One region of the Pseudovibrio sp. Ad26 genome, then DNA from elsewhere that is predicted to be linked to it. Evidence: predicted binding sites of a transcription regulator. Region 1 holds the regulator's gene; each other region holds the start of a gene.
What was found. Region 1 encodes PhoB, which activates phosphate uptake and scavenging genes when phosphate is short. Its sites were predicted from a motif close to TGTCATNNANCTGTCAT; they were not measured.
Positions count from the first base shown of each region.

Region 2: PsAD26_RS00860 (CorA family divalent cation transporter) is a predicted target of PhoB. The motif match lies at 8,717-8,733, and genes of this name have one in related genera.
Region 3: phnC (phosphonate ABC transporter ATP-binding protein) is a predicted target of PhoB. The motif match lies at 9,368-9,384, and genes of this name have one in related genera.

Region 1 covers NZ_LMCE01000047.1:355,279-365,912, reverse strand. The annotation lists gene PsAD26_RS08135 (aspartate aminotransferase family protein) at 1-390, opposite strand, end outside; gene PsAD26_RS08130 (GcrA family cell cycle regulator) at 1,194-1,754, shown strand; gene phoB (phosphate regulon transcriptional regulator PhoB) at 1,902-2,597, opposite strand; gene phoU (phosphate signaling complex protein PhoU) at 2,671-3,375, opposite strand; gene pstB (phosphate ABC transporter ATP-binding protein PstB) at 3,409-4,212, opposite strand; gene pstA (phosphate ABC transporter permease PstA) at 4,265-6,112, opposite strand; gene pstC (phosphate ABC transporter permease subunit PstC) at 6,105-7,493, opposite strand; gene PsAD26_RS08100 (PstS family phosphate ABC transporter substrate-binding protein) at 7,583-8,602, opposite strand; gene PsAD26_RS08095 (ATP-binding protein) at 8,864-10,231, opposite strand.
Region 2 covers NZ_LMCE01000004.1:10,443-21,076, reverse strand. The annotation lists gene PsAD26_RS00900 (GNAT family N-acetyltransferase) at 1-213, opposite strand, end outside; gene PsAD26_RS00895 (CoA ester lyase) at 482-1,384, shown strand; gene PsAD26_RS00890 (DUF1737 domain-containing protein) at 1,476-1,682, shown strand; gene folE (GTP cyclohydrolase I FolE) at 1,741-2,364, opposite strand; gene PsAD26_RS00880 (cyanophycin synthetase) at 2,425-3,477, opposite strand; gene PsAD26_RS00875 (outer-membrane lipoprotein carrier protein LolA) at 3,550-4,239, opposite strand; gene PsAD26_RS00870 (DNA translocase FtsK) at 4,494-7,391, opposite strand; gene PsAD26_RS00865 (aminotransferase class I/II-fold pyridoxal phosphate-dependent enzyme) at 7,396-8,592, opposite strand; gene PsAD26_RS00860 (CorA family divalent cation transporter) at 8,794-9,798, shown strand; gene PsAD26_RS00855 (DUF1674 domain-containing protein) at 9,858-10,121, opposite strand; gene htpX (zinc metalloprotease HtpX) at 10,334-10,634, shown strand, end outside.
Region 3 covers NZ_LMCE01000088.1:332,516-343,149, forward strand. The annotation lists gene PsAD26_RS18735 (porin) at 1-502, opposite strand, end outside; gene PsAD26_RS18740 (porin) at 1,389-2,525, opposite strand; gene PsAD26_RS18745 (porin) at 3,136-4,302, opposite strand; gene phnE (phosphonate ABC transporter, permease protein PhnE) at 5,065-6,441, opposite strand; gene phnE (phosphonate ABC transporter, permease protein PhnE) at 6,441-7,316, opposite strand; gene phnD (phosphonate ABC transporter substrate-binding protein) at 7,412-8,338, opposite strand; gene phnC (phosphonate ABC transporter ATP-binding protein) at 8,379-9,224, opposite strand; gene PsAD26_RS18770 (bifunctional aconitate hydratase 2/2-methylisocitrate dehydratase) at 9,622-10,634, opposite strand, start outside.

The DNA of each region.
Region 1 (10,634 bases):
GAACGCATTTTCAAAGGTGATGATGCGGTTCTTTTCAGGGTTGCCCTTGGCAAAGTGATAGCGCCGTGCGGCCTTCATGGCCCCTTCAGTTGCTTCGGTACCCGAGTTGGTGAAGAACACAACATCAGCGAAGGTGTTGTCTGTCAGCAGCTTTGCAAGCTTCTCACCCTCTGGAATTGTATAGAGATTGGTGACGTGCCACAGCTTTTCAGCCTGAGACTTCAGCGCATCAACGAGTTTTGGGTGTGCATGACCCAAGCCGGAGACGGCAATACCCGAGGCACAATCCATGTATCGTCGACCATCAGCCGCAATCAGCCAGACACCTTCCCCACGCTCGAACGCGAGGTCTGAGCGTGCATAAGTCTGCATTAGCGACGAAGTCGTCATTTCTTACTCCTCATGGATTGAGCTTTCTCGATATGCTCAAAAGTCTTGGTTGCTACAAAAACAAAAAAACGCCGTGTGGCGTTTTGAAACTAAGAGAAGCGACATATAAACCGCGTTCCCTCAGGGCAGTCAATAACACGTATTGCCAGCAATACCTTACTCCTGCTCAGGAATTGGCTGCCAGCCTTGTGTCTCTCCCTCTGGTGCAGCTTAAACAGGCTACTACCGGAAGAAGCATGCATTGTGGCATTTTTAGAGGATGGAGTAGAGATTAAATCCCATGCTCTATGACCAGTTTTTTTCCACGGTTCTTAAGGTTTATTCAATACACCTCTAGCGTGTACTACGGCATATGAGAGAGGAGTGCGCTTAGTTCTTGTCCTATGCAATTTGTAGTTTACTAGTGTTTTTTACTAGTTGTTTTTCAGTGGTAAATATATGTATTAAATATCAACGGGGTAACGCTAGCAGCTCTTACTTTGTGTTGGAAAGAATGCGGTGGAACTTGGTTTAACAAACAGCTCCTATTCTTTAGATTGATAATCTTCTCCCACCACAACACGGCTGTTATAGGTAAGTAGTAGTACGGCAATTCTGGGGAAAACCAGAGTCTTCCCCACCTCAATTCTTTGAGGTTGTTGCTCGTATCAACGCCCATATAGTACTGTGTGTTAAGAGTTATACACCATCTCGTAGTTACTGAACGCTGCAAGCACACACGCTCAGGTAAGCGGCACTTTCGGATGCGTCCGAACTGAGCGAATGCTGTTTTGCGCGCCACTGAAGGAAGACGGGGCCCTTTAATGAGCTGGACAGCAGAACGTGTAGAGTTACTAACCAAACTTTGGGCAGACGGGTTAAGCGCCAGTCAAATCGCGGGGGAACTTGGCAATGTGACCCGTAATGCGGTGATTGGTAAGGTTCATCGCCTTGGTCTTTCAGGTCGCGCTAAGTCGGGAGGCGGCGCAACCAAAACGAGAAAGGTGCCTACCCCAACGGCAAGGGTTGTCACTTCAACCAAACCAACAGTGGCTGAAGCGATTGCAGCTGTTGCGCCTTCTCCAAGTCCCCGACAGATTCAGCCAACAATAGCAGGCGCCAACGCCCTTAAAGTTGAACCGATTGAAGCTATCCAACCAGAAATTTCTCCAGTCCCAACCTCCGATCTCTTTATTCCGGTTTCAGAACGCGCCTCCATCCTGACATTGAATGAGCGCACCTGTAAGTGGCCGATTGGTGATCCGAGTTCTGACGACTTCTATTTCTGTGGGCGCCAGTCAGATGCAGGCACACCTTATTGTGCGCATCACCGCAGCATTGCCTATCAGCCCGTCAGCGACCGCCGCAACCGCCGCGCAAGCTAATCTGAGCTGAAAAAGCAACGTATTGAGCCGGGTCCGAAGCCCGGCTTTTTGCTGTTTTGGGGGTTGCCAGCTGCTAATGTCGGTGACCTGTAGATATGAGAAAACCGCCCTTGGGCGGTTTTAGATTTCCTTTTGTGCCTTAAACACTTACCCAACAGCGAACTGGTCGTTAAAAGCGTATCCGGCGCCGCGGACGGTGCGGATCGGGTCTTTCATGCGGCCTTTGTTGATGGCTTTGCGCAGGCGGCCTACGTGGACGTCCACGGTGCGTTCATCTACGTAAACATCATGGCCCCAGACACCATCCAGCAGCTGTTCACGGGAGTAAACGCGGCCCGGTGCGCTCATGAGGAACTCCAGCAGGCGGTATTCTGTGGGGCCGAGGTGGATTTCGCGGCCTGTTCTGCGCACGCGGTGGGTTTCGCGGTCGAGCTCGATGTCGCCAGACTTGAGCATTGTGGAAACAACTTCTGGCAATGCACGGCGGAAGATCGCACGAACACGGGCCATAAGTTCCGGAACGGAGAACGGTTTGACGACGTAATCGTCGGCCCCGGTTGCCAGACCGCGGATGCGCTCGGATTCTTCGCCGCGCGCTGTGAGCATGATAATCGGCATGCGCTCGGTTTCTGAGCGTGCCCGCAAACGACGGCAAAGCTCAATGCCGGAGAGGCCCGGAAGCATCCAGTCCAGCAACAGCAGGTCTGGCTGGCTTTCCTGCAACAGGACTTCCGCCTCATCTCCTCTTGCGCACACGTCAACGGTGTAGCCCTCTGCTTCAAGGTTATAGCGCAGCAGCAGGCTTAGCGGTTCTTCGTCTTCTACAATCAGTATCTTAGGCATATTAAAGTGCTCTCTTTGCACCTTCTCTTATAAAGCAATTGCGTGTATTCTGCTCGTTATAAGTGAACACACTCTACACGGTTGTAGTCTGCGCCAGCTCGTCCGTCTTTGGACGATCTGTTGGAAGGTGGCTTCCGGAGATCATGTAGTAGATGTTTTCTGCGATATTGGTTGCATGATCACCGATGCGCTCAATATTCTTTGCGCAGAACAACAAGTGCGCGCACATGGTGATGGAGCGCGGGTCTTCCATCATGTAGGTGAGCAGCTGACGGAACAGGCTGGTGTAAAGCGCATCCACTTCGTCATCGCGGACATGCACCCGCTGGACAACCTCAAGATCGCCAGAGGTGTAGGCATCCAGAACGGCTTTGAGCTGTTCAAGTGCCAGATCAGACATGTGCTCAACACCCACAGCGAGCTGCTTGTTGTTGAATTCGGATTCAATGGCCAGTGTCCGCTTGCCGATGTTCTTGGCCATGTCACCGACGCGCTCCAGATCGTTGGAGATGCGCATGGCGGCGATGATGTCGCGCAGATCGCTTGCCATTGGCTGGCGGCGTGCGATCACGGAGATGCACAGCTCTTCCAACTCGGCCTGCATGTTGTCCAGACGTTGATCGGCAGCGATGGTACGTGTTGCCAGCTCACGGTCCTGTCTCAGCAGTGCGGTGACAGCGTCATGAACAAGGGTTTCTGCCAGTCCGCCCATTTCAACGACACGTCCGGCCAGTTCTTTCAGCTCTTCATTGAATGAAGAGACAATATGATCTTTCATCGGATATCTCCTTAGAGTACCGCTCTTTTATTTTTAACCAAAACGGCCTGTGATGTAATCCTGCGTGCGCTGGTCTTTTGGGTTGGTGAAGATGTCGTTGGTCAGCCCCTCTTCCACCAGATTACCCAGATGGAAGAACGCGGTGCGCTGGGATACACGTGCGGCCTGCTGCATGGAATGGGTTACGATGACGATGGTGTAGTTCTGGCGCAGTTCGTCCATCAGCTCTTCCACTTTCGCGGTGGCAATCGGGTCGAGCGCAGAACATGGCTCATCCATCAGGATCACTTCCGGAGACACAGCGATTGCGCGCGCGATGCACAAGCGCTGCTGCTGACCACCGGAAAGGCCTGTGCCTGGCTCGTCCAGACGGTCTTTCACTTCTTCAAACAAACCTGCACGCTGCAGGGAACTTGCGACGATATCTTCCAGATCTGACTTGCCTTGTGCCAGACCGTGGATGCGTGGGCCGTAGGCCACGTTCTCGAAGATTGATTTCGGGAACGGGTTGGGCTTCTGGAACACCATGCCAACACGGGCCCGCAGTTCCACCACATCAATGCGCGGGTCGTAGACATCGTCATTGTCCAGGAGAATGTCTCCTTGCACGCGGCAGATATCGATGGTGTCGTTCATGCGGTTCAGGCAGCGCAGGAAGGTGGACTTGCCGCAACCGGACGGGCCGATCAGCGCGGTCACCTGATTTTTGCGGACATCCAGATCAACACCATGAAGGGCCTGCTTGTCGCCGTAAAACACTTTTACATCGCGGCCACGCATCTTGAGTGTTTCGCCTTCAGCTGAAACGGCTGGAGGGGCGCTCATTGTTGTATCCATTGCACTCTCGGTGTCTGTGGTCATTTCCAATGCCATGATCTTGCCTTTCAAATCACCAGCGGCGCTCAAAACGTTTACGAAGGACGATTGCGATTGCATTCATCGAGATCAGGAAGCCGAGCAGCACCATGATCGCGGCAGAGGTTTTCTGCTGGAAGGCAGGCTCCGGGAAGTCTGCCCACATGAAGATCTGCACGGGCAGCACAGTAGAGGGATCAACCGGACTTGCCGGGATGTCTACAATGAAGGCCACCATGCCGATCATGAGAAGCGGTGCGGTCTCACCCAGTGCCTGCGCCATACCGATGATGGTTCCGGTCAGGATGCCCGGCATTGCCAGTGGCAGCACATGATGGAACACGGCCTGCAAGCGGGAGGCTCCGACGCCGAGCGCGGCTTCGCGGATGCTTGGCGGCACTGCCTGAAGCGCTGCGCGGGAGGCGATGATGATGGTCGGCAGGGTCATGAGCGCCAGCACCATACCGCCGACAACCGGCGCGGATCGCGGCAATCCGAAGACGTTGAGGAACACTGCCAGACCAAGCAGACCGAAGACGATCGATGGCACGGCTGCCAGGTTGTTGATGTTCACCTCAATCAGGTGTGTCCAGCGGTTCTTTGGTGCGAACTCTTCCAGATAAATCGCGGCAGACACACCAATTGGGAACGAGAGAGACAGAGTGACGAGCATGGTCCAGAAGGAGCCAACGGCTGCGCCCCAGATGCCTGCCATCTCCGGCTCACGACTTGCACCGGACTTGAAGAAGATGGAGTTCCACTCGTTTGCAACAGTGCCTTTGGAGACCAGATAGTCAGTATAGGCGATCTCTTTATCTGAAAACTTGCGGAAAGATTCTGGTGTTTCCAGCTCTTCAATACCCCACTGGCCAGCAGGCACGGCAGCATCCGTAGACAGCGGAATAAAGGCTGTTCCGGTGACGCTGGTTGGTGTCACCTTCTCCGCTTTAATGGTTCCGCCGTTCACCTCGACAAAGAAACTTGGCATGTTGGCGTTGAGTGTGCCGCCAGTCCCAATGTTGGCAAGATGGCCCTGCAGAGTAACCAGTTCAGCTTTTTGCTTTTCCAGCGCACTGATAATCTTGACCAGAGCGGCTTTGTTGCCTTCAACCTCAGAGGTCAGTCGCTGAGCAACGAGAGGATCTTTCTCATTGGCCAAGCGGGTCTCTAAGCCTGAGATCTTCGTATTTACGCTGATTTGTGAACGACCACGCGCTTCGATTTTGCCTGTCAGCAACTCGATTTCACGATCATAATAGATCTTCAACGCTGCAAGGATCTGGTCAAACTCAGGTTTCTCCGCGGTAATGGTCACCTGACCTTCCGTGCCAGAAACCGTTGCTGCGCTTGAGGTGGCGATCTCGGTTTTCTTCGTGACCAAGCCTTTGACATAAAGGTCAGCAAAGTCGGAGAGCGGGATCGCAACCGGACCAGTCCCACCCAGCATGGATGGATCGGCTATTGCTTGCTTTTGCAACGTGACATTGGCACCGGAGGACACAAGAGAGTAGAGCACACGGCGGTTTTTACGGTCAGATGCGAATGGCAGCTCTGCCTTCAGACCGTCGCGAATGATTTTATTGTAGCTTGCGCCAGCCGGGTTGGCCGGATCGACTTTTTCCGCGCTTAGATTGAGCGGCACGCTTACGTAGTTGTAAGTGAAGGCTGGCAAGCCTGAGCCGACAATTGTGAAGAGCAGCAGAACCAGAAATGTTGCGGCCAGTGCGATGGCACCCATGCCGTAGGCTTTGAAACGCGCTTCCATGCTGTAGCGCTTTTTCAGGCGCTTGCGAGCTTCGTCTGTCGTATGGACGCCGGAAGGAATGCCTTTGACACGCCCGCCAATGGCAGAACCGGCAGTGTCCTGAGCGATATCAATCATACTGTTCCCTATATTTCTTCACGACGCGCAGAGCGAAGATGTTCAGAGCAAGTGTGATGCAGAAGAGGAGAAGACCGAGCGCAAATGCTGCGAGTGTTTTCGCGCTGTCGAATTCCTGGTCACCGACCAGCAAGGTGACGATTTGCACGGTCACGGTTGTTACAGCTTCCAGCGGGTTTACCGTTATGTTTGCGGCAAGCCCTGCAGCCATCACCACGATCATGGTTTCACCAATGGCGCGGGAGATGGCGAGGATCAGAGCGGACACGATGCCCGGAAGAGCGGCTGGCAGAACAACCCGGCGGATTGTTTCCGACTTGGTTGCGCCAAGACCGGCAGAGCCATCGCGCAGTGACTGTGGCACAGCGTTGATCACGTCGTCAGAAAGGGAGGAGACGAACGGAATGATCATAATGCCCATGACAAGGCCAGCGGCCAGTGCAGATTCTGAACTGACTGACAGGCCGATGCTTTCGCCCCAGCCACGGATAAAGGGTGCCACAGTCAGCGCCGCGAAGAAGCCGTAGACCACGGTTGGAATACCAGCCAGAATTTCCAGAACCGGCTTTGCAATGGCGCGCACCGGCGTGCTTGCATAATCGGAGAGGTAAATTGCGGAGAGCAGACCAACAGGTGCGGCCACGAAAATAGCAATTGCTGTGATCAGCATGGTGCCAACCAAAAGCGGGATTGCACCGAAGATTTCTGTATTGGCTTCGCCGTGCTCGGCCCCTGCCCCTTCAAAGGCGCTTTGCGGGCTCCAATGAGTGCCGAAGACGAAATCCAGAATTGGGATCTGGCGGAAGAACATCAAGCTTTCAAAGATAAGCGAGAGAACGATGCCGATGGTTGTGAAGATCGCGACAGCGGAACAAAGGATCAGCAATCCCATGACGGTGCGCTCTACAAAATGACGGGCTCGCATTGCCGGTGTGATGGTGCGATTGCCGTACCACAGACCACCAGCAACCAGGGCGATGATCAGTGTTGTTTTTAAAAAGAAGGATGTTTGCGCGAGCGAGCTGAACACTTCTGCCGCCTGCTCTTTGCCAGCATCTGAGAAGGCCACAATGCCGCCGAATGCGATGGCGCGCGCGTCCCGCAGAAATGCCTGAAGTTCTGCTTTGGACAGCCCTTCGACAATCTCGGCCTTTGCGCTGATCACCATTGTATCAAGCAAGCGCGGCTCAACGACTGCCCATGCAATCAAAAGGACAAATGCTGGAAGAGCGGCCAGAATGGCCAGGTATCCACCATGGTAGCTTGGACGGGAATGCAGTGCAGAGAGCTGATGACCAGCAACCTGCATCGCCCGGAAACGCCCGTAGACATTCGCGGTTACGAAGACCAGTAGAAGAAGGGCAGCGTAAGTCCAGAACATTTGTTGTTTCGCCTTATCTGGCTTTAATTTTTGGAGGATGCAGGAAAGCGGTCAGCTGGACATGCTGACCGCCCTCTTAGCGTTTGCAATTAGAATGCAAGTGGTGTCAGCGCTGATGCAGATTTGGAAACTGCTGCACGGTCAGCTGCTGGCATCGGGATCAGACCTTTGTCAGCCAGGTAACCTTCGTCACCCCAAGTGTCTTCATTGGTGAACTCACCAAGGTATTCAGCGATACCTGGGATTACGCCAACGTGCTCTTTCTTGATGTAGAAGTACAAAGAGCGGGACACTGGGTAGTCGCCTGCAGCAATTGCATCAAATGTTGGTGCAACGCCTGCGATGTTTGCGCCCTGGATCTTGTCAGCGTTCTGATCAAGGAAGGAGAAACCGAAGATGCCGAGTGCATTCGGGTTCGCATCAAGCTTCTGAACGATCAGGTTGTCGTTCTCACCAGCTTCGATATACGCGCCATCTTCACGGACTTCGTGACACGCTTTTTTCTTCAGACCGAGGTCAGCAGCACCTGGCACCATTTTACAGCCGCCCTGCATTGCCAGCTCGGCAAATGCATCACGGGTACCGGATGTTGGTGGAGGGCCAAGCACTTCGATCTTCGAGTTAGGAAGGGAAGGATCGATGTCGGACCAAGTCTGGTATGGGTTTGCAACCAGTTTGCCGTCGACCGGAACTTCTTTCGCAAGAGCGAGGAAGATCTGAGCCAGTGTCAGGTCCAGCTGAGTGCCAGCCTTGGAGTTCGCAAGAACGATGCCGTCGAAACCAACGGTAACTTCTACTGGAGTTACGCCAGCCTCGTTACACTTCACCAGCTCCTTGCCCTTCATGCGGCGGGAAGCATTGGTGATGTCAGGAGTGTTTTCGCCAACGCCGTCACAGAAGAGCTTGATGCCGCCGCCTGAACCAGTGGATTCAACAACTGGTGTTTTGAAGTTTGTCTTCTGACCAAACTGCTCAGCAACTGCTGTCGCAAATGGGAAAACAGTGGAAGAACCAACGATCTGGATCTGGTCACGAGCCTGTGCGGAACCAGCAGCAATGGTACCTGCGAGAGCGAGCGCTGCAACGCTTGCGAATGCCTTGATTTTCACCTGAAGTCTCCTGGGAGTCTTGGTTTAAGAGCGCGTTGCGTTCATAATATTCACACAACGTGCTCTCATCTTTGCTTGAGCGAATTCTTTTCATTTGATTGAAACCAATCAAACGGAACGCGCTCTAAACTGTTTAACTACGTTCACCTCACAGCGCCCCGGCTGCGAGCTGGCTGTAACCTAGCGTTTGGCTGTGATGGTTATATGAACGTTGCGTATCAGTTTTATGACATTGCAAGTATTTGAATTTATTATGTTATTTTAATCGATATCATTTTCATCATAAATAACAGCGCCGGGTATGAACACACGGAAGCAAGCACCTTCATCCGGTTTGCTCTCAATTTCCAGGCGAGCTCTGTGCCTTGTCAGAATGTGTTTTACGATGGCCAGACCAAGGCCTGTTCCCTTCATCTGACGGGAGGTGACAACGTCAACCCGATAGAAACGCTCGGTTAACCGCGGCAGGTGCTCAGGATCAATGCCCGGACCGAAGTCGCGGACCTCTGCAATCCAGTGCGGTGTCTCAGTAGAATCGGGGTCCAGACGGCAAGTGACATCGACTCGCCCCCCGCTGGAGCCGTATTTCAGCGCGTTTTCGATGAGATTGCTGAAGACCTGAACGAGTTCGTCCTTCTCACCGCGAATCTCGGCAGGTTCCTCAGGCACATTCACATTCACCTCAACACCCGATTCTTTCGCGACCGGGAGCAAAGTCTCTACGGAATGACGCATGATCAGGCTGAGATCCACGAGGGTTTCCGGCTGCACGTGCACCTTCATTTCAATACGGGACAGGGACAGCAGGTCGTCGATAAGACGGCGCATGCGCTCTGCCTGATCCAGCATAATACCGAGAAACTGGTCCTGTGCCTTCGGGTCGCCCTTGGCTGGGCCCTGCAGAGTTTCAATGAAGCCTGTCAGAGATGCCAGCGGGGTGCGCAGCTCATGGGAGGCGTTGGCGACAAAGTCAGCCCGCATCCGCTCTAAGCGGCGGGCTTCGGTCAGGTCGCGAATGACAACGAGAATGAGGCCCGGACGTCCGCGTGGGACGGCGAGGTTTCCGCTGGAGACGGACCAGAGCGGCGCGATGTGCGCTTCCAGCCAGAGTTCCATCGGCACCTTCTCGGTCCAGTCGATGACTTCTGTAGAGCCGCCATTGGAGACACGGTCCAGCGCTTCCAGCAGCGATGGCGCGCGGATGCGGAAGGATAGAGGATCGCCAACTGCAATGGTGCCGAAGCGCCGCTGTGCGGCGAGGTTCACGTATTGAGTGGTGCCACGATAATCGACGACGAAGCACGGGTCTGGCAGGGCGTTGACGGCAGACTTCATGCCGCGGTCAACAATCTCGCTGGCTTCCTTGCGGCTGACACCGCTTGGTGCTTTGACCTTGGTGCGGCTTTTCATGCCGCCGCCGATGACCAGAACAAAAATGAGAGCGTAGGCGAAGAACGAGGCCCAGACGGGTACGTCAAAAGCTATGGAGAAGAGAGCGAAAATGCCGGCAGATGCCAGAAGAATCCAGCGCACATCAACGGGTTTGCGATAAACCGCCCGCCGGTTGAGACCCAATCTCAACGGCTCCTGCTTTACGTGCTTTTCTTCCTTGTCGGTATCCAGGGACATACGTGCCACTCTCTAAACGCCGCTGTGCGTTTACGTTGTTTTTCTTTCAAGACTGGCCAAGAATTTAACAGGACCAGCATGACATTCTCGCGACGACGGCACTTCATTTTTTCAGTTTCCCCAACAGGGAGACATCCAAAGACGTAGCGAAACCAAGGATCTTGGAGGGCTTGCGCCTGTGGGCAAACGATTTTCATCCACTTAGATCATATCGACGAGTTGCTGCGGTTATATATTTAGCAGGTTTAACAAATCAAGCAGAAGAGAAGCTGAGGAATAATAATTAATCGGCAAACCTTCTTTTGCGGTAGTGCAGACGTCATGCAACTATCATGTTTAGCGTTTAGGGCTCAATTGAAGTGAAGTGTCTCCCCTCTCTTACCTTTGGTAATTGTATTTAAAT
Region 2 (10,634 bases), on a different contig from region 1:
TGGAATGTCAAAGAAAGCGGCAAACCCAACAAGTGTTTCGCCTTGGAATGCACCAATGATTTCGATGGACTTGTCTTCGAGCAGGCGCTCGGAGAAGACTTCGTCCGGGCGACGTGGAGCACCGCGCTTGAGAGCTTGAGCATTCTCTGCAATGAGAGGGGCCAAGTCTGGCGCGTCACCGGGTTTTAAGGCTCTAAAAGAAAGATCAGCCATTATACCTCTTCCCGTTCCTTCGTTTGATTTTGCGTTATAGAGTGACCCCAAAAATCCGTTAAAATCAAGGTGTGAAAGTCTCATAGGGCTTGGATTTTTGTGGGATGCCTAATTCCTGAGACTGGTTTGATTTTTATCGATGCCATTATTGCGGCCAAAGACCTAGTGTTTGACGGTTCAAAACTGGCAAATAGCACGAATGGTGAGTAGTGAAGGCGGGTTGAGGCCTCTAAACTCAGCCTGATTTTGCAACGCAACAGGAAGTGCCATGTCTAGCTCAGAGCAAGTTCACAGTATCAGACCGCGTCGAAGTGCGCTTTACATGCCGGGCTCAAACGCACGGGCATTGGAAAAGGCCAAAGGGCTGAATGTGGATGTGCTGCTGCTGGACCTTGAAGACGCCGTTGCGCCTGATGCCAAAGAGATGGCGCGTACTCAAGTGTGTGAGGCTGTCGCTGGCGGCGGTTATGGGTATCGTGAGCTTGTTATTCGCATCAATGGTATGAAGACCCCGTGGGGTCAGGAAGACCTGAGAGCAGCTGTTGCTGCCAAGCCGGATGCTGTGCTTCTGCCGAAGGTGGAAAGCCTTGCCGATATCAAGCCTGTTGCGGATTATCTGACTGAGCAGGGGGCTGATAGTGTTCGTATCTGGGCGATGCTTGAGACGCCGGGTGCTATCCTCAATGCTTCCGAGATTGCAGAGGCTGCCAAGGATCCGCATAACCGTCTGGACGTGTTTATTATCGGCACCAATGATCTGAGCAAGGAGAGTGGTGCCAAGATCTTGCCGGGTCGTGCTGTCTTGATGCCATGGCTGATGACCTTCCTGGCAATCGCGCGTGTTGGTGGTGCGGATATTCTGGACGGTGTTTACAACAACTTCTCTGACCTTGAAGGCTTTGCGGAAGAATGTAAGCAGGGTGCCGAGATGGGGTTGGATGGTAAGACCTTGATCCACCCCAAGCAGCTTGGACCTTGCAACACTGCCTTTGCGCCAAGCAAAGCGGATGTTGAGTGGGCGAAGAAGATGATTGCCGAGTTTGAATTGCCAGAAAACCAGAGCAAAGGTGCTGTGCAGGTTGACGGCAAGATGGTTGAGCGTTTGCATGCAGATATTGGCCGCAAAACGGTTGCGATTGCTGAGGCTATCAAACGGCACGTGAACGCGTAAATTTGAACTCTGCGCACGTTTTAACCTCTGGTATCTGATAGGTGTGGCTGGTAGGTTCCCGCCCACACTCGAAGAATTTAAAGGAATAAACATGCGCCTTTACCGCCTCATCACCGAACCGGATTCTGCAAAGTTTTGTCACCGTGTTACTGAAGCGCTCAACAAAGGTTGGGAGCTTCAGGGCTCGCCAACCATGACTTATGACGCAACTCAGGGCCTTACCATTTGTGGTCAGGCTGTGGTCAAGCATGTTGATGGTGAGAAGTACACGCCAGAGACCAAGCTCGGCGCTTGGTAAGTTAATCTGTTCAAGGCCTGCAGCAATGCAGGCCTTTTTCGTTATAAGCTTCGGTTGCTTAACCGAAGTTGTTTGAAGGAGCGTGGAGCAGTGAGGTAAATTCCTGCCGCAACGTGGTGTCGGTTTTAAAGTCCCCTTCGAAATACCGTGTAACCATTGAAACGCCCGGCTTACGAATGCCTCTTGTGGTCATACACATGTGGGCTGCTTCAATGATGACTGCGACCCCGCGTGGCTCAAGCGCTTGCCAAATTGCATCACCAATCTGAGCGGTGAGGGTTTCCTGTATCTGCAACCGTTTAGAATACGTCTCCACAACGCGAGCAAGCTTGCTGATGCCGACAACGCGGCCAGCAGGCAAATAGGCAACATGGGCTTTGCCGATGATAGGGACGATGTGGTGTTCGCAATGAGATTCCAGACGCATGTTGCGCAGGATGATCAAGTCATTGTAGCCGTCGGTTTCTTCAAAGGTTTGGGTGAGCAGTTGCTTGGGGTCTGTCTCATAACCTGCAAAGAAATCCTCGTAGGCGCGGGCAACTCGGGCTGGCGTGTCAATCAACCCTTCGCGCTCCGGATCATCTCCTGACCATTCGATCAAGGTTTTTACAGCGGCTTCAGCATCTTCCCTTGAGGGGCGTTTGCGTGCCTGATCTTTGGTCGGCGTTTCGCTCAACAGCATACTTCTGGTTCCTGATGGGTGGAGGTATGCTGATATTATTGTAATAGTATAACATTACAATCAAGTGGATTGTTGTAGAATGGCTTCTAAAACACCCCGATAAATAGCTCTAACGCGATGATGATGGTTTGGGGAAGCTTGCCAGAAGTTGGTGAGGCCAGGACCCGCATTCAGCTCCAGAACATTAGCGGATGCATCGTTTTTGCTGAGATCATCACAAAGGATGTCTACGCCTGCATAGCGTAGGCCACACACACGCGCAGCTTCCACGGCCAGGTTTTTGAAGCGGTGAGAGGCGAGGTCGGTTACGTCGACGGCTTCTCCGCCCGTTGAAAGGTTGGCGTTGGAAAGAAGCTGAAGGAATTCTCCATCGGGTAGCACGGACGTCAGATCGTAGCCTGCTGCCTGAATGGCTTTAAGGATGCGGGGATCGTTACTTTCAATCTTGTAGCCACCGCTTCTGGTGGTGAGGGTTTTGATCTTGTTAGCCAAGAGTTCTGCGATAGGGTGAGAGCCGTTTCCGATAAGGGAGAGAGGGCGCCGTTCTATGATTGCCAGAATGGTTCCATCAAGCACAATCACGCGATAGTCGCGGCCTGAGACAGCTTCCTGAACCAGCATGCGATCGTTGGATCGTAAAGCGTTTGTCAGGTGGGCGTTGAGTTCCGCCTCCTCGGAGATCTTTTGAACACCGACGCCTTGGGTACCTTCATTGGGTTTGATGAAAACCGGATAGCCGAGTGACTGGGCGATATCGCCTGCTTCTGTAAGCGTGTTCAGGCTTTTGGCGACATGCGGGTTGGCGGTGCTGAGTTGCCTGATGGCTTTGTCTGAATGAATGAGCTTGAAGTCTGGGGTTGGTAGACCGGCATCTTGCAAGAGGCGACCGCAAAAGTCTTTGTCCCGTGCGGCTTCTCCAGCGGCATAACTGTTAAGTGCGAAGGCTCCGCCCTTGATGGGGAAACGCATGCCGCTGCCTGTTTCTATGTAACCGAAATAGAAGAACTCGCTGTCGAGGGCGAGTTTGATGCCTTTCTCCTGACACAACTCGGCGAGCAAGCGTGGGGCAAGAGGAAGGTTCGGGAGGTCAGGCGAAACAGGGATAAACTGCATTCAAATTCTCAAGCTAATAAAAAAGGAGCGCCGAAGCACTCCTCTTCATACATCAGTTTTTGTAGCAACGCTTTAGTTGTTACCGCGTCTTTGACGGGAGTTCGCAATGTAATCGATCTTGAACAAATCCGGATTAGTCGCGCCGTTTTCAGTCACGTCATAGATTGCAACAGAAGTGTCGTAACCCTGTGCGTCGCGTACGGTCCATTGCTTGAGCTTGTAGTTTCTTGCGTCGAAAATCAGCGTCAGGCGGCCAGATGTGAAACGGGTTTTGTCGTCGATCGCAATTGTGATGAGATCTGGCTCAACAACCACGTTGGTTACATTGGCGTCTGTCTTAAGGTCGATTTTATCAGCCAGCAGGAAGCGCAGAGGTGTCTGGGAAAGCGGCCAGATGTCCTGTGTCTGCAACTTACGGTCCTTCACTGAAACCATGCTGCCGTCAGCAATGATGTCGAGTGTAGAAGGCTTGTTGTAGTAGAAGCGGACTTTGCCCGGACGGCTGATGAAGAACTGCCCTTCAACACGTCCACCAGTTGGGCCAAATTGCACGAACTTGCCGTGCATGTTGCGGACGGAATTGAAATACTTGCTAACGGCGTCAATGGCTTGCACGTTAGTCAGCGCGACCGGCTGTGCCTGCTGGGCTGTTTGAGCGGCGGAGTGTTCCGCAGTTAGTGGGACAGAACCAATAAAAAGCGCTGCTGCAATTGCGAGGCTTTTGCCAATCCTACCAAAAGAGATCGCCTGAGATGCAATCATAAATATAACTCCGCTGTCAAAACTCGTAGAACAACCGTAAGGCGAGTTGATTAACTCTTCTCTAAATCCAGCTTGCGGTTATTTGTGAACCCTCATTCTGAAAGGCTATCGTTACCATAAGGCGAAGATGGGGCATATGCCTCAAATTCCATAAAATCGCCTAGAGATCTCCGAAAAGACTGATCAACTTTTCGGGAGTGTTTTACAGCAGTCTACCCGTGATTGGCTACAGGCAGACTGCTGCAAGATAAGTATCAGAACTGCTCGCCGTTTTCTGGGAGCAGGATTTCTCGCTTACCGGCATGGTTCGCTGGGCTGATCATGCCCTCTTGTTCCATGCGCTCGATGAGAGAGGCAGCGCGGTTGTAGCCAATTGAGAGGCGGCGCTGAATGTAGGAGGTTGATGCTTTGCGGTCTCTGGCGACGATTGCAACGGCCTGATCGAACAGGTCGTTGGTTGCGTTGCCAGAGCCTTGCGTCAGTGCATCGTAGCCACCTTCACCCTCGCTATCTTCAGTCACGTCTGAAAGGTAGGTTGGTGTTCCTTGCTCTTTGAGGTGTGAAACGATGTCTTCCACTTCATCATCAGCGACGAATGGACCGTGAACACGTTGGGTTCTACCGCCAGCAGCCATGTAAAGCATGTCACCCATACCAAGCAGTTGTTCTGCACCCATTTCGCCAAGGATTGTGCGACTGTCGATTTTGGACGTCACCTGGAACGAGATACGGGTTGGGAAGTTGGCTTTAATAGTACCGGTGATGACGTCCACGGATGGGCGCTGGGTTGCCATGATCAAGTGGATACCGGCAGCACGGGCCATCTGTGCCAGACGCTGGATTGCGCCTTCGATGTCCTTACCTGCTACCATCATGAGATCAGCCATTTCATCGACAACTACGACGATATACGGCATTTTCTCCATTGGCAGTTCTTCTTCTTCGAAGATTGGCTCGCCAGTGTTTTTGTCAAAGCCGGTCTGAACCGTGCGGGTGAAGCTTTCGCCCTTCTTCATGGCCTGCTCAATACGGGTGTTGTACCCGTCGATATTGCGCACGCCCATCTTGGACATTTTCTTGTAGCGATCTTCCATCTCTCGAACGGTCCATTTCAAAGCCACGACGGCCTTGTTCGGATCGGTCACAACAGGGGTGAGAAGGTGCGGAATGCCGTCATAAATGGACAGTTCCAGCATCTTTGGATCGATCATGATCATCTTGCACTGCTCAGGGGTGAGCCTGTAGAGCAAGGAGAGGATCATGGTGTTTACAGAAACGGACTTACCGGAGCCAGTGGTACCTGCGACGAGCAAGTGAGGCATGCGGGCAAGGTCGGCGATGACGGCTTCACCATTAATGGTTTTGCCGAGTGCCATAGCCAGCTTGGCTTTGGACGCGTCAAAGTCCTCAGAGTCCAGAAGCTCGCGAAGGTATACGGTCTCGCGCTTCGCGTTCGGCAGTTCGATACCGATGGCGTTTTTACCCGGAATAACGGCCACACGTGCAGAGATCGCGCTCATGGAGCGGGCGATGTCGTCTGCCAGACCGATGACGCGGGAAGATTTGATGCCTGGAGCTGGCTCCAGTTCGTAAAGGGTTACAACAGGTCCCGGACGAACTGCGATGATTTCACCTCGGACGCCAAAGTCACCCAGTACACCTTCCAGAATACGGGCGTTTTGCTCAAGTGCGTCTTTACTCAGGCGCTGTTTGCCGTCGGCTTGAGGCTCAGCGAGCAGTTCAATGCTTGGCAATTCAAACGGTGGCTGTTTGATAATTGCAGTAGATCTCTTTTCCTGAGCAAACGGGCGCGGTACAGAGCGCCCCGGAGCAGGGCGTGGCGGTTGTTGTTGAGGAGCCGCCTGCATTGGTGGTTCTTGCTCATCAGGACTTGCAATGCCGATCGGTGCATCTGGCTGAGGACCCAGATGGAGGTCTTCGCCCTCATGGTATTCTTCTGGTGCGAGCTCATATCCCTGTTCATCATAAACGGGTTCGCCTGCGGGAACGGGCTCCCACTGTTCTTCAGGATAGTGCTCGTTTGGTGCGGCATAATGTTGGGTGTTGTCGTGTTGCGGGTCAAACTGCACATCTGACCGCTCAGCCTGATCTTCCTGCTGATAATAATCGCTGAGGCCATCGTCTTCGACAGACATGAGTTTGGATGCTACTTTGCGTCTTAAACGAGAGACTAGGTTGTCTTTTTCAGCGGGCTCGTCTTCATCAGCTCCGTGCTCTTCCCACTGCTGATCTGCCTGTTGGTCTTGCTGTTCTTCTTCGTAGTATTCAGGCTGCTGAGGTTGGTTTGGATCATGCGGAGCTGTTGCATAATCTTCTTCCTGCCAATTTTGCTCAGTGACCAGCTTACGCTTGAAGACCGTGCGCTGGATCGCGCTGGTTGCCATGAGCTTCCAGTGGCTTAGTGCGCCAATAATTGCGTAGTAGCGGTTATTTTCGCCGTCATAGTCTTCCTCAGAATCTTCCGTAAACGGCAACGCTTCGTGAGGAGTGTATTCATCTTCAACGGCTTCGTCTTCGTTGAACTCTGCCGGGGTTGGGTCTTTGCCGATGAGACCAGCAGCGTAAGCTAATAGCACAATTGAAGGCAGACCAAGGCCGACAGCACCGGTCAGGGTTCTCATGCCGGTTGAGAGCTCTGGCAGGATTGCGGTTGGAACGGAGAAAATCCAGTCGCCGAGGAAGCCACCAAGTCCTGTTGGCAGTGGCCAGCTTGAGGGAATTGGAATGGCCGCCAGACCACCTGCGAATAGCACGGTTCCGACAAGCCATGTCAGGAAGCGTTTGCGGGTGACGCCGGATGTGTATTTGAGAGACAGGCGCCATCCCCAGAGGAAGATGGGCACCAGAAATACGGCTGTTGCCAGCCCGATTGTCTGCATCAGAACGTCTGCAACAATGGCTCCTGTTTGACCCAGAGCGTTATGAATCTCCGCATTGGTTGCGTGATTCAAGCTTGGGTCATCCGTTGACCATGTTGCGAGGGCTGCCGCCACACAGAGACCGATGACGAGGATCACCGCGCCACCAATGACGATTATGTTGCTTTTGATAAAGCGCTTGATCGGGCTCTCTGTATCAGCCAGTGAAACAGAGTTTGCTTTTGGTCGTTGCATTGCAGCAGCCTGACGCATTCAATTACTCCAGAGAGTCCAAAATTCTTCGGAAAGCTTCCTTGCTGACTTCCAAAGATTCAACGAGGGCGAGGCGGATGTATTTATCACCGGGGTTGGAACCGTCCGGCATATCCGAGGCGATGTAAGCTCCTGGGAGGGACTTCACGCCCACTTCGCGCCATAGCTTTTCAGCGATCTGTGTTCCAGAACCCCAGCGGGAAACATCCAGCCAGAGGAAAAAGCCGCCATCTTTACGTACTGAGCCAAATAGAGGAGATAGCATTTCCTCTGCGGCATCGTACTTTTCGTTATAGAGGCGGCGGTTTTCGAGCACGTGCCCTTCGTCACCGAACGCGCGAACAGCGAGCGCCTGCACAGGCATTGGAACCTGAGGCGCTGCAACATTGCGGAAATCGGCGAAGAATTGGATGAACTCTGGATCTCCGGCAGCAAAGCCACAGCGTGCGCCTGGGAGGTTGGAGCGCTTGGACAGTGAATTGAACGTCACAACATTTTTCAGCGTGCCATCAAGAGCTTCTGCAGCCTCCAAAATGCCTGTTGGAGGCGTGTCGCGATAGATCTCAGAATAGCACTCATCAGCGAAGAGCAGAAAGTTGTGTTTGCGTGCCAGTTTGATGAGCTTTTGCCAATATTCCATAGGCGCAACGGTGCCTTGTGGGTTGGCGGGGGACGCGAAATAGAATGCGACGGTGCGGTCGAGCAAAGCTGGATCGATAGCATCCAGATCAGGCAAAATTCCGTCGGCTGGTTCTGGCAAAAGAATTTCGTCAGCGCCCGCAATATGAGCGCCAGCACCGTAGGATTGGTAAAACGGGTTCGGCAGAATAACAGCCGGTTTGCCGTTTTTCTTCAGATAGTCGCGAGCGCAAACACAGCCAAAGACAAGTCCTTCGCGAGAGCCGTTGAGCGGAATAACGCTTTTGTCCGGATCGAAGGCATCAGAGAGTTGAAAACGGTTTTTAACCCATTTGCCAACAGCTGCACGGAATTCATCTGTACCACGAATTGCAGGATACTTGCGGAAACCGTTCTGATTTTCTTCAAGCACTTCAATGACGTAGCTTGGAGGTTCATGACGCGGTTCACCGATTGTCATGACAATTGGATCAAGACCCGGTTCGATTCCAGCGAGCTGCTGATTCAGCCGCTGAAACGGGTTTCCTCCGCTAGATTTTTTCTCAATTTCTTTCGTGGACACAAGAATTCTCGCAGGATTGATTTACAACAAATGCTCGGAGCACCAAAACTCTAGTGTTTTTTGGTAAATTGGCTGTTAACCAATTTACTGTGCGCTAAGCTGAATAGGTGTTTCTTCTGGGGTTTGTCATCTGATTTTTAGAAATGTGGGTTTTGATGTGTGTGCTGAGTTAGGATCGAACTTGGGCCGGGATTTGTCGAAATGGCACAAACCACAGAAAACATTGAGGCGAGCCATATTCATTTGGATTCCTCATTTGTCATTGTTTTTTCCAAGTCAAAAGGCATGCGCAGACTCACGTTAGAACAGTTACGTGACTATGAGCTGGAGCCCGACGAATTTTATTGGGCTTATTTGCAGCGGGTTGCCGCTCAGAACCGCGAGTTTCTTGAAGAAATTGGGCTGGAACACAACGATATTGATGGTCTTCTGGCCCGAGAGGTGCGTCCGCATTGTCATGTGCGTACAAAAGGGGCGTTTATTGCCATCAACGTTTTCAATGAGTTGCCGAAACAGGAAAGCGGCGACATGGAATGTGCCCAGATCTGGGTGGATGCTAAGCGGATGATCTGCATCTGGCACGATCCACTGGATGTTTTTCAAAGTTTGGTTGAGGGGTTCAAGGCCCGTGTGCCACCGGAAAGTACGGCAGAATTCTGGGCTCGATTGGTGCTGGCGATTGCGGAACGTGCTGAAGAAATGGTTGAGGTGCTTCAGGACAGGATCGATCATCTTGAAGATGTGGTGCTGGAGACAGGAGATCATCCTTGGGAAAGCGAACTCGCGCAGGTTCGTCGGTTGGCAACCATTGTCAGGCGCAGCATGTTGGCGCATCTGGATATCTTGAGGAATTTTGAAATTGAGAAGTTTGAATGGGTCAATCGGATCAACAAACGCCGCGTTCGTGAAGCGGGTGACCGAGCCCTTCGAATTGCCGAGGAGATGGATGCTATCCGTGAACGCGCAGAAATAGTTCACGACCAGATCATGTTTAAACGATCAGAGAACACCAACCGCTATATGCTGATGATGGCGGCCATTGCCGTGGTATTTCTGCCGCTTAGTTTTGTGACTGGGCTGCTGGGCATTAATGTCGGCGGCATCCCGGGAAGTCATGACCCGGTTGCGTTTAGTATTGTCAGCGGACTTCTGATCATTTTCGGCGTGGGACTGTTTGCAATCGTCCGATGGTTTAGGATTTTTTAGAAGGCTGGCTCCGTGCTTAGTCCTATCAGAAAGCCGGAACCACCATTTGGGAACGTGTTTTAGAAATCGCTGGTAATGCCTTTGACTTCCCAATCGCTGTAGCGGGCAGGATCCAATCCACCGCGGCCATTGAGCTCTTTCGGCATTTCTTTCTGGGCTGCGTCGATCTCTGTGCGGCGCTCTTCAGCTTCTTTTAAAGCACGTTGGGCAGCTGGGGGCAGGTCTTCAAACCGGCGTTTTTTCGGCGCTTCTTCAATCTGCTCCGTCGTATCGACTTCTTGTGTTTTAAAGTTTTCGACGGCTGATTTGTTGTCTTTTTCCATTTCAATCCCCGTTGGCTGATGCTGCTTATCACTGTTGTAAGCTTGCGTTTGCCATTTGGAGCTACCACTTAAGCTGGTAGTGGTAGTTTCACAATGATCGCGTAGCCTTAGATATAGGCGCGAGAGCCTGTGTTTTGCAATGGGCACTGTGTTCATTGATGGATGACCAGCGGAATTGGTGAACTAAGAGAACAGATTGGAGCATTGAAACCATGAACTATGTACGGACCGGTATGCTGCTTGCGGCGATGACCGCTTTGTTTATGGGTATTGGCTTCATGCTTGGCGGCCAAACCGGCATGCTGATTGCTCTGCTGATCGCTGGCGGCATGAACATCTTCTCCTACTGGAATTCGGATCGCATGGTTCTGTCCATGCACCATGCGCAGGAAGTGGATGAACGTCAGGCCCCGGAGCTTTATGGCATGGTTCGTACCATGGCAGCGCGTGCTGAGTTGCCGATGCCGAAGGTTTATGTGATCAACAACCCGCAGCCCAATGCGTTTGCGACTG
Region 3 (10,634 bases), on a different contig from region 1:
AAATCTGCATGGTGTCTTCGCCACCAGATGTAACACCAATCACACCGATTGCAGAGTAACCGCCAAAGGTATTGAATACGGAACCAGTACGGCCAAGAAGAACAGAAACATTATCAAAGCCGAGCTGAAGGTATGCGTCGCCCATACCAAGAGTGTCTTCTGAAGACTCATCCCAAGATGCGGTCAGCTCAGTGTATGTCTTAATTGACATCATTTCTGTAGCGGTCATGGACTCCAGGTAAACATAACCACGAGCAAGTGTTGAATAAGGGTTCGCAGTAGAAAGGCTTTCAGTCAGATCATGCGAAGTCCACTGTGTACGGATACGACCATGTACGCGAACACAAGTGTCCTGGCCTGGCAGCTGGAAGTAGCCAGCGCCGAATGCGTCACATGCCTGTACGTAGTTTACTGGCTCTGCAACTACCGGAAGGTCGGCAGCCATTGCTGGAGTTGCAGCTGCTGCAGCAGCTGCTGCGATAGCGATTTTCTTGAAGTTCATCACAAGCTTCCCATAATATGGATTTTAAACTTTATTTAAAACAGATCATCAAACCGCAATTCAGGTGCATGCACCGTCATCAAGCGTGTCTGAACTGTCCCTGTGAACCCTCCGCCTCAAATCAAGCGCCTACCTGATGAGAAAGCCCCCTGAAGGTTCGTGAGGAGAAATTACAATATCTGGAGTTTTAGGCAAGCCCACTTAGGTTTCATGCATGCCTATTTCTACTTGTGATTTTTTACATGTGTCTTTTTAACAACACGACAATTAGGCAAGTGCAACAATCTCTCGCTACGTTGTGAAAGTCCTTATCCTTGATAGAGGGATAGATATGAGTGACCACTTTATGAAAGGCATTGAATATTATTCTTTTTAATCAAACGGTTAGAGCATAATAGATACGCAATCACACACTCAGCAGTGGCCAACTAAATCATCACCTCAAATACAACTAAATATGCAGCACTGAGAAAACATTCAGTGTGTATAAAGACCTCATAGGATTAGGCAATTCATGCAGATATCGTCGAGTGGGTGTAATTTTGATGAACTCGGTAAACCCTATAAACACTCTATTGCTGAGTGTCTCTGGATCAAGGATCAGGCAAATCTACAGAGATGCACGCTTAAATCAGAGCATAGACATCAAAGACTGTGCGGCGTGCCCTAACAACAACCCATCTGCATCCCATAAAACTGGAACACAGCTCATCTCTACACTAAGGGGGCAAGGCAGGATTACGGAAAAGCATCTAAAGTTAGAGCCGTCGCTCAGATCACCCTTAGTGCCTCCCAATATCGTTAAACACAAAAAACCCCGGTAACCGTAGTTACCGGGGTTTTCGAAATTAGATGGCTAACTAAGCCATCAAATTTTTACACCAAATTAGAAGGTGTACTGTACGCGAGCACCAACTTTGATCTCGTCGTCCAGCTTGTCACCATCAATTTCTTCCTGTCCCCAGCCTGCTGCCAGAGCAAGACCAAGACCTGATACTGGAGAGTAAACAACAGAACCATTAACGGTGAAATCAACATAATCTGTGTCTGTAGAAATCTCTTCAACACTCAGGTATGCCAGATCCAGCTGAGCAGAAACTTTCTCGGTCAGAGCAGTCTCGATGCCAGCAGACAGGTTGTAACCTTTGACGTCGTAGCTGTCGATGTCGTCGTTGCTCACGCCGAGGTAAGCGCCAGCTTCGTTTGCATACTGAGCCTGGAAGGTGAACTCTGTACCTTCTTTAACCATGTCCAGGTTAACAACTGCAGTTGCACCAATTGCATAACCGTAGTCGTCGCCATCAGCTTTGTTGTGAGCCGCGCCAGCAAGCTGGAAGGAACCCCAACCCTGAGCAACTTTCAATGCGCCAACGAAGTCAACTGCGTTTTCATCGCCACCACGGTAGCTGGAATCTTCAATAGAAGCAGTTGCAGTTACACCATTACCGAGATCACCAGTGAAAGAAGCCTGAAGAGTGGACTGATCAGACCACCAACCACCAACTGGGCCAATCCATGTGTAACCAGTGAAACCGTCGAATGCGGAAGCTTCACGACCAAAGAGGAAAGAACCGTAGTCTGCGCCGAGCTGAACCCAAGCATCGTTCACTTTAGTTGAACGAGATGCACCCTGGTCCCACTGATTTTCCAGTTCAGTATAAGTCTTGATGGTACCAAAGTCGGTAGCAGTCATGGAAGTGAAGTAGATGTAACCACGAACATATGAGCTGTAGTTGTTTTTCTTTACTTCATCATCGTTATCGAGATCAGCCTTACCATCGTCATTGCGGTCGAAGTTATCGCCAAGGCCTTCATTTAGGTCGTGGGAAACGTACTGCGCGCGGATACGACCGCCGAGTTTGATGCAGGTGTCTTTGCCTGGCAGCTGGAAGTAACCAGCGCCGAATGCGTCACATGCTTTTACGTAGTTTACTGGCTCAGCAGCGAGTGGCAGATCTGCAGCCTGTGCAGAAGTTGCAGCTGCAGCAGCTGCTGCAGCGAGTGCAAGAGTTTTAACGTTCATAATCCTGACCTTCCAATGTCTCTCAATAGAAAGAAGAAACTGGCGTGACCTGTTTGGAGCAGCTCACATTTCCTCTTTTCCCTGCGACACGAGAACCAGAAAGGCTCACCATAATTTGGCAAAGCAATCAATCGGCTCGACCGCGTCGATGGACATATTGATGCCCGACGAGATGGAAGATCGCAATATCAACCTAGTAGTTTGGGAGGGGAGAAACATCACCACGTCAAAGTAGTGTGTTTTTTTTGACACAACGGCTTTTATGGATGCTCGAAACACTCAACTCAGACGCCACAGATCATAGGCATTCTAATTTTTATTAACCCGTTGAAATATAAATATTAAATGCAGAACCGATACGTCTAGATCAGTATATTCAATTGCTTAAAAAACATAATCACCCTGAACGCATGCAAAAACCCACGCACTGGGGATTAAAATGCCGACTAAAATTTAATATGCAAATTCAAAATAGAAATAGGCAAGAGTACCCACATGCACATAGCCTCAAACAGAGGAACCCGGTGGTTTTGGACACCACCGGGAATGAGAGTCATTGGAAAATCTGGATTATTGAAAGTCCAATGAAGGTCTAAGGCTTAAGTCAGCCTTAGAAAGAACGCTGTACGCGGAAGTTCAAGACAGCAGCGTCTTCCTTTGAAGAACGATCTTCGTCTTTCTGCTTCCAGCCAGCACCAGCAGAGAACAGCAGACCAGAAACAGGACGGTATTCCATAGTTCCGGCAACAACAACTTCGTTAAAGTCAGCCAAGATTGTTTCTTCGCCGGACTCTACGTCCAAGTAAGAAGCTTCAACACCGGAAGACAACTCGCTTGTCCAGTTGTGCATGTAACCACCAGCAACAGACCAAGCTTTGTTGGTTTCAATATCACCATCAGTGTTAAGGACTGCGTCTGCAATATCGCCTTCAGCTCCAACATAAGCCATAGCACCGTCTGCATAAGCAGCCTGGAAGTTGATCACGTCACCAGGAGCAATCATGTCAAGATTGAAGCCAACAGCACCTGCAACAGCGTATCCAACCTCAGAGGAATTACGATTACCTGAAGCGTCAACTTTAGTTACGGCACCAGAAAGACCAGCATAGCCCCAACCCTGGTTCAGCAGAACTTTCGCGACGAAGGAAGGAAGGGTGTTACCTGCCGTATTCAGGTCGGCAGCAGGACCAACGAATACACCCTGCTCACGGTCAGCGTTGTCTTCAATAGACGCAGCAATCGTCAGGCCGTTACCCAATGCGTGGGTGTAGGATGCCTGCCATACGGTGTCATCAGCCAGGTGGCGGTCAAACAGGTTGGAAGCCAGTTCGCCAGTCCAAAGATCGAATGCAGAAGTTGCAAGACCGAAAGTGAAGCCACCAATCTGAACATAACCCTTGTCCAGTTTAACACCTGCAGCATCACGTGAGTCGGAGTTAGAAGTGTACTGGAAATCCATATATGTACGGATCAGACCCAGCTCAGACTGTGTACGGGTATCAATACGCAGGTTCGCACGGGAACGGAAGTTGTGGTTGTTGTCTTCTCTGCTGTAATCTTCATCGTCCAGCAGGTCAGTGAAGCGTGCTTCAACACGGATACGACCGCCGATTTTGATTGCAGTTTCAGTGCCTGGCAGTACGAAGAAACCTGCACCGTATGCATCGTTGATGCGTACGTAATCTACTGGTGCGATGTCAGCTGGAAGATCAGCAGCCTGAACGGAAGTTGCAGCGGCAGCAGCAGCTGCTGCGATTGCGATAGCCTTGAAATTCATAATTCTAACTTTCTTTAAAACCAGAGCAGCTCGACCACATGTCGATCCCTGACCACTCTGGCTCCCCACTTGCGCATCCTGATCAAAGCAATGTTTGAAACATCACTTTATTCAGCGGGCACCGGTAAGTGCGCCCCGCGCTGTTCACAACATCAATATTTGTGATCTTTAGTTTTTAATCAATAATTCAAATGAAGTTTGAAAGTCATCGAAATACGATGTGGCACAAATAACACAGGGAATTTAGGGGAGATAAGCCAAACCAAGAACGGCAACACGCACTAGAAACAAACCATTTCAAAGCAAAAGCGAAGATTAAACCCATAATTTATTGTTATGTTCCGAGTTACTGGAGAGGTGTTGAGACCGGACCGGTATAACTTAAGAAAAACAAACATAAATCGTCACTTATTCAGTCAAAAACCTACTATCTCATAGCTTTTTCCTTCCAAGTGAGCTGCAACTGACTGCAAGCATACATCAACACAAGCAACAAATCATAATACATCAATAATTTTGATATTAAATACATAGACTCCACACAACACATAAAAACACATGTAAATCAATAAGTTAGCTAAATTCACATAGGGCCACTGCGATTTATCGGCCTAAAACGCATTAACTTTTGCAGTCTATACGATGTGGACAAATCCACCTCAGCGAGCATTTTTCACGCAAAGGACAACTGACTACCTACCAAAAACAAAGAGGGCAGCCACTTGAGTGACCGCCCTCCTCCATAAAACTGAGTGTTTTGTCCTAGGCTTGGCCTTCAATGAGTTTGCGACGTAACCATCCTGAGAGTTGATCCATCATCATCACCACTACAATAATCAGAAAGATCAGGTAGAGAGTGTTCTCCCAATCCTGTCTGGTTCGCATAGTCTCTATAAGCTTTAGGCCTATTCCCCCTGCTCCCAATGCTCCAATCACGGTGGCACTGCGTGTATTGCTCTCCAGATAATAAAGCATCTGGGATATAAAGAGAGGTAGGATTTGCGGAAACAGCCCGAACCGGTATTTCTGAACCGGAGAAGCTCCCGTTGCTTGCACGCCTTCCGCCTGTTTCTTATCTGCATTCTCAATCGCCTCAGAGAACAACTTGCCGAAAGTACCCGTATCGGTGAAGAAGATCGCAAAAATCCCGGAGAGCGGCCCAAGTCCGAACGCCCGTATAAAGATGAGCGACCAGATAAGCATATCGACCCCGCGTAGGAAATCGAAGAACCGGCGCACGCCTGTTCGCGCCAACCTCACCGGATTAACATTCGCAGCAGCAGCAAACGCAAGCGGCAATGCTAGAATACCCGCAATCAAGGTACCGACCACGGCCATGATGAGAGTTTGCAGCAATGCGAAATAAACCTCCCCATGCTGCCACTCACTGTTCATCCAAAACTCATTGAACATAAAGCGCAGGTTGGAAACATCAGGATCCAGTCTTTCCGAAGAGAACGCCAGGGATATCAGCTGACCAGCACTCAGCCCGTTCAGCTTGCTGTCAAAGTCAAACCAGAAGTTCTCCCACCCAACGAAATAGCGATGCACCTCAACTTTGCTCTTTGTCAGCCAGATACGTGTATATAAAGAGGGCCGCGCATTAACCTGGGTTTTCGAGACCTTCAGCCAGTCAGCCTCCGCTCCACCAATAAACTGCGGAACCCCATCTCCAACTTTGAATGTAAAAGGCTCACCAAACTTTGGATGAGTGTAAGTCACCACATCATCTGCAAAATGAAGCACCCCATCTTCACCGAGCAGAATGGAGGATTGCCCACGTGATTGCTCAATCCAATCTGGCTGCTCTTTATATATAGCCCGTCTGTTGCCCTCCAGGCTAACAACAAATCCCTGATCAGCCTTCTTGAACTGATACTTTGCATGCACCTTGTGGGCATAAGCATCCAGTGCAAACAGTTGAGCCATGTCCCCACGGGCCTTCTCCATCACGCCCGGAACATCAAACGCGAAAAAGCAGAGACCCAAATAAACAACAACCAACAGCGACAGCACCGGCCCAAGCAAGCGCTTTTTCAAATCCAGCCCGAGAACACCGGGATACTGCTCGTCCAACCGTTGCTCTTCATGATGCGACGTCCCACGCAAGGCACTAATATCTGTCTTAGAACGCTCCATCAAACTTGCCCCGTCTGACCAATAAGTATTTGTCGCATCCAGCCACTGAGGTAATCGATGGACGTGATTGAAAGAACCAGCATGAAAATGATGACAAGAATGTCAGCTCCATAGTTCCAGTCGACAACCATCTTCAACTCGGCACCAAGACCACCAGCTCCGACAAACCCAAGGATCGCAGAGGCCCGCACGTTCACTTCCAGCCGAAGCAGCGTGTAAGACAAAAAGTTCGGAAGCACCTGAGGCAGAATGCCAAAGCGAATTTGCTCCAACCAGTTGCCACCTACACTGCGAATGCCTTCAGCAGCCTTCAGGTCACAGTTCTCATTCACCTCAGAAAACTGTTTGGCGAGTGCACCAATTGTATGCGTTGTCACCGCAATCACAGCAGCAACCGGACTTGGCCCAAAAATCAGAACCAGCAACAGCGCAATCACAATCTCTGGAAACGCGCGAAAAATATCCATCACCCGGCGCATCGCAGCAACGGCAAGCCGATTGCTCACCAAGTTACGGCTCGCAACAAAACTCAGCGCCCCACCCAGAAAGAATGCCAGAAGAGTTGAGACCAAGGCGATGTTGACGGTCTCGATTAAGTACGGAAGATATTGAAGAACAAGTGCGAAGAGCCCAACCAGCCCTTCCTCATAAGCACCAATGAACAACTCAGCCGGATAATCAAAGAATTTACCCAAGCCGGTCCAAAAGCCACCAGAATTTGCTTGGTCCGCAACAAACAAGCCACCGAAGATGCTCAGGACACAAAGGCCGAGCAGAGAAAGAGTATATAGCGTTCGGCGCCGGGCAACACGCTCATAGGCCTGAGAAATCTCGGCCAGACGGGAAGCTTCGGCAAGCGCCAGATGAGCGGCCACTTCAACATCCTCCAAACAGGGAAATGATGAGAGCCACCACGGCCCCCATAAAGAAAGGGCGCGGTCAGATCCGCGCCCCTTTACTACTCTGAGAATTAGTTAGCTTTTTTTGCTTCGATCTTACGGCGACGCGCTTCAACAATGGTCTTGTAAAAATCGTGGTTCACTTCCACAAAGTCAGCGTACTCACCACCCTGTGCGGAGTAGAAGCACTCGGTGTTATCAGTCACCATAGACTTCAACGAGGCAACAACCTTCTGCTTTACGTCGGATGGAAGCGACTTACGTACAACAAGCGGACCGTTCGGGATCAGCGGAGACTGCCAGACCTGAACCAGATCAGACATATCAACCATGCCTTTATCTACCATCTTACGCAGATTACCAGAGGTGTAGCCCTCTTCCCATTCGCCAACACCAGATGCCCAGGTGACGCCGCCGTCAACATCGCCATTCAAAACAGCAAGAACGTTCTGCTCGTGTCCACCAGAAAACTGCGTAGAGGCAAAGTACTCTTTCAGGTTCAGGCCCATATCGTCAAACGCAACAGAAGGAACCAGATAACCGGAGGTGGAGTTAGGGTCAGCAAAGCCCATGCGCTTGCCCTTCATGTCTTCCAGCGTTTCAATGCCAGAATCTGCACGAGCAACCAAAACAGAATAATAGCCTGTTGCGCCATCTGTCTGCTTGGTGGTCAGCACTGGCTCAACAGCACCAGGAGCTGACAGGTAAACAGCAGAGTAACCGGAAGCGCCAAGCTCGGCATAATCCAGGTTCCCACCCTTCAGGCCTTCAATGGTGCCAGCATAATCAGCTGCCGGGAAAAGCTTGACCGGAACACCCAGCAGCTTTTCAAAACGGTCAACCAGACACTGGTTGGAACGAAGACGATCCGCCTCATTCTCACCACCAAGAATACCAATGCGGAATTCAGTGATTTTCTCTTCAGCCAGAGCCATAGGCGCAGCAAGAAGGGTTGTGCTAACAGCAAGAGCTGCAGCGACTTTACCGATGATTTTCATCAGAGCACTCCAATATCAGAATATAAATCTAAACCCGCTGCTATTCAGCAGCAGAGACAACAGGCGAAGCATCGCCTTTCGCCAGTTCCAGGGCAGCGATTTTTGCACCTTCGCTACCCAGAGAAGTTGAGGTCATCCCCTCCTCAAAACTGTCGTCAGCACCGTAGATCTCACGGGCTACTGCGGTCGAAAGCTCATCCGGTTTCCCATCAAAAACAATCTCACCATCACGCATGCCAATCACGCGGTCACAGTAATTACGGGCAGTATCAAGAGTATGGAGATTACAAATAACTGTCAGGCCATCTTCCGCGTTGATCGCCTTAAGAGCGTCCATCACCACCTGCGCGTTCATCGGATCCAGCGAGGCAATCGGCTCATCTGCCAAAAGCATTTTCGGTTCCTGCATAAGAGCACGAGCAATCGCAACACGCTGTTGCTGACCACCAGAAAGATTTTCCGCCCTTTTCAAAGCCGTTTCAGCAATGCCAAGTCTTTCAAGTTTCAGCAGAGCCTGAACCCGCTCTTCACGAGTGAACAGCTTAAGCATGCTTGAAACTGTTCCGTGTGCATTCAGGCGTCCCAACATAACGTTGGTTAAAACATCAAGGCGAGGAACCAGGTTGAACTGCTGAAAGATCATCGCGCAATCACGCTGCCAGCGGCGCTTATACGCCCCCTGCAAGGCAAGCACATCAACACCATCAACAAGGACACGCCCGTCGGTTGCCGGGGTAAGTCTGTTGATCATCCGCAGCAACGTGGATTTACCCGCACCAGAACGACCAATAATGCCGATCATCTGAGGCTTCTCAACAATGAAGCTCGCCCCTTTGACAGCAACATGCGCGCCAAATTCTTTTCTAACGCTTTCAAACTGGATCAAGAGTTCAACCCCGGTACCTGTTAAAATTTAACGTACTAGGCACACGCGATTGTTACAGCGAAATGACGCTCACTCACAAAGCGACCCCGTCAAAAAACCGTCACACCCCACCTCCCCCACATAGCTGACAAAACGAGCATTACATTACGTTTCTATGACAGAAGGAAAAGGAAACCGGCTTTCAAACCAATCTGTCAGAACTCTGATTTTCAGGGAATCAAAACCGACGATTGAACGCTAAGCACTCTAAATGTTCAGTAGGGCTGAACACCTAACTTCTGAAAGCATCGACATTTAAAAAGCAAATGGGCAGTACTGTTAGGTACCGCCCATTCGAATAGAAATTAGTGCTGTTTGCCAGCTGCTAGGTCTAAGGCCGCTATCCTGCGATTAGACCCTAGAAGTGAACTGACTTCGCAGCAGCAGGCTTCTGGAGTGGTGGGGCGAACTTGGTGAGGTCGATGCCTTCCACTGCTGCTTTGTATTCATCCATGTTTGGAGTTCTGCCGAGGATTGCGGAAAGAACAACAACCGGAGTGGACGCCAGCAGGGATTCACCCTTTTTCTCAGAGGAATCTTCTACCACACGGCCCTGGAACAGGCGGGTAGAGGTTGCCAGAACGGTATCACCCTTAGCAGCCTTCTCCTGGTTACCCATGCAAAGGTTACAGCCAGGGCGCTCCAGGTACATAATGTTTTCGTATTCGGTACGTGCTTTTGCTTTTGGCATCAGATCGTCGAATTCGAAACCGGAGTACTTCTGCAAGATCTCCCAGTCGCCTTCTGCCTTCAGCTCATCAATAATGTTGTAAGTGGGAGCTGCAACAACAAGCGGAGCATTGAACTCGACCTTACCGCCGTCTTTCTCAAGATTCTTGAGCATCTGAGCAACAATCTTCATGTCGCCTTTGTGCACCATGCAGGAGCCAACAAAGCCCAGATCAACCTTCTTGTCACCACCGTAGTAGGAAACAGGACGGATGGTGTCGTGGGTGTAACGCTTGGAAACGTCATTGTTGTTCACGTCAGGGTCAGCGATCATTGGCTCAACGATCTGGTCCAGATCAACAACAACCTCAGCGAAGTACTTGGCATTGTCATCCGGGGTCAAAGCAGACTTCTCACCAGATTTGATCTCAGCAATACGCTTATCCGCTTTCGCGATCAGACCTGCCAGAACCTTGGCATCATTGTCCATGCCTTTGTCGATCATGATCTGAATGCGGCTCTTGGCCAGCTCAAGAGAGCCGATCAGAGTTTCATCGTTGGAGATACAGATGGAGGCTTTTGCCTTCATTTCTGCAGTCCAGTCAGTGAATGTGAAGGCCTGGTCTGCCAGCAGTGTGCCGATGTGCACTTCGATGATGCGGCCCTGGAACACGTTGTCGCCATGCTGTTTGAGCATCTGCG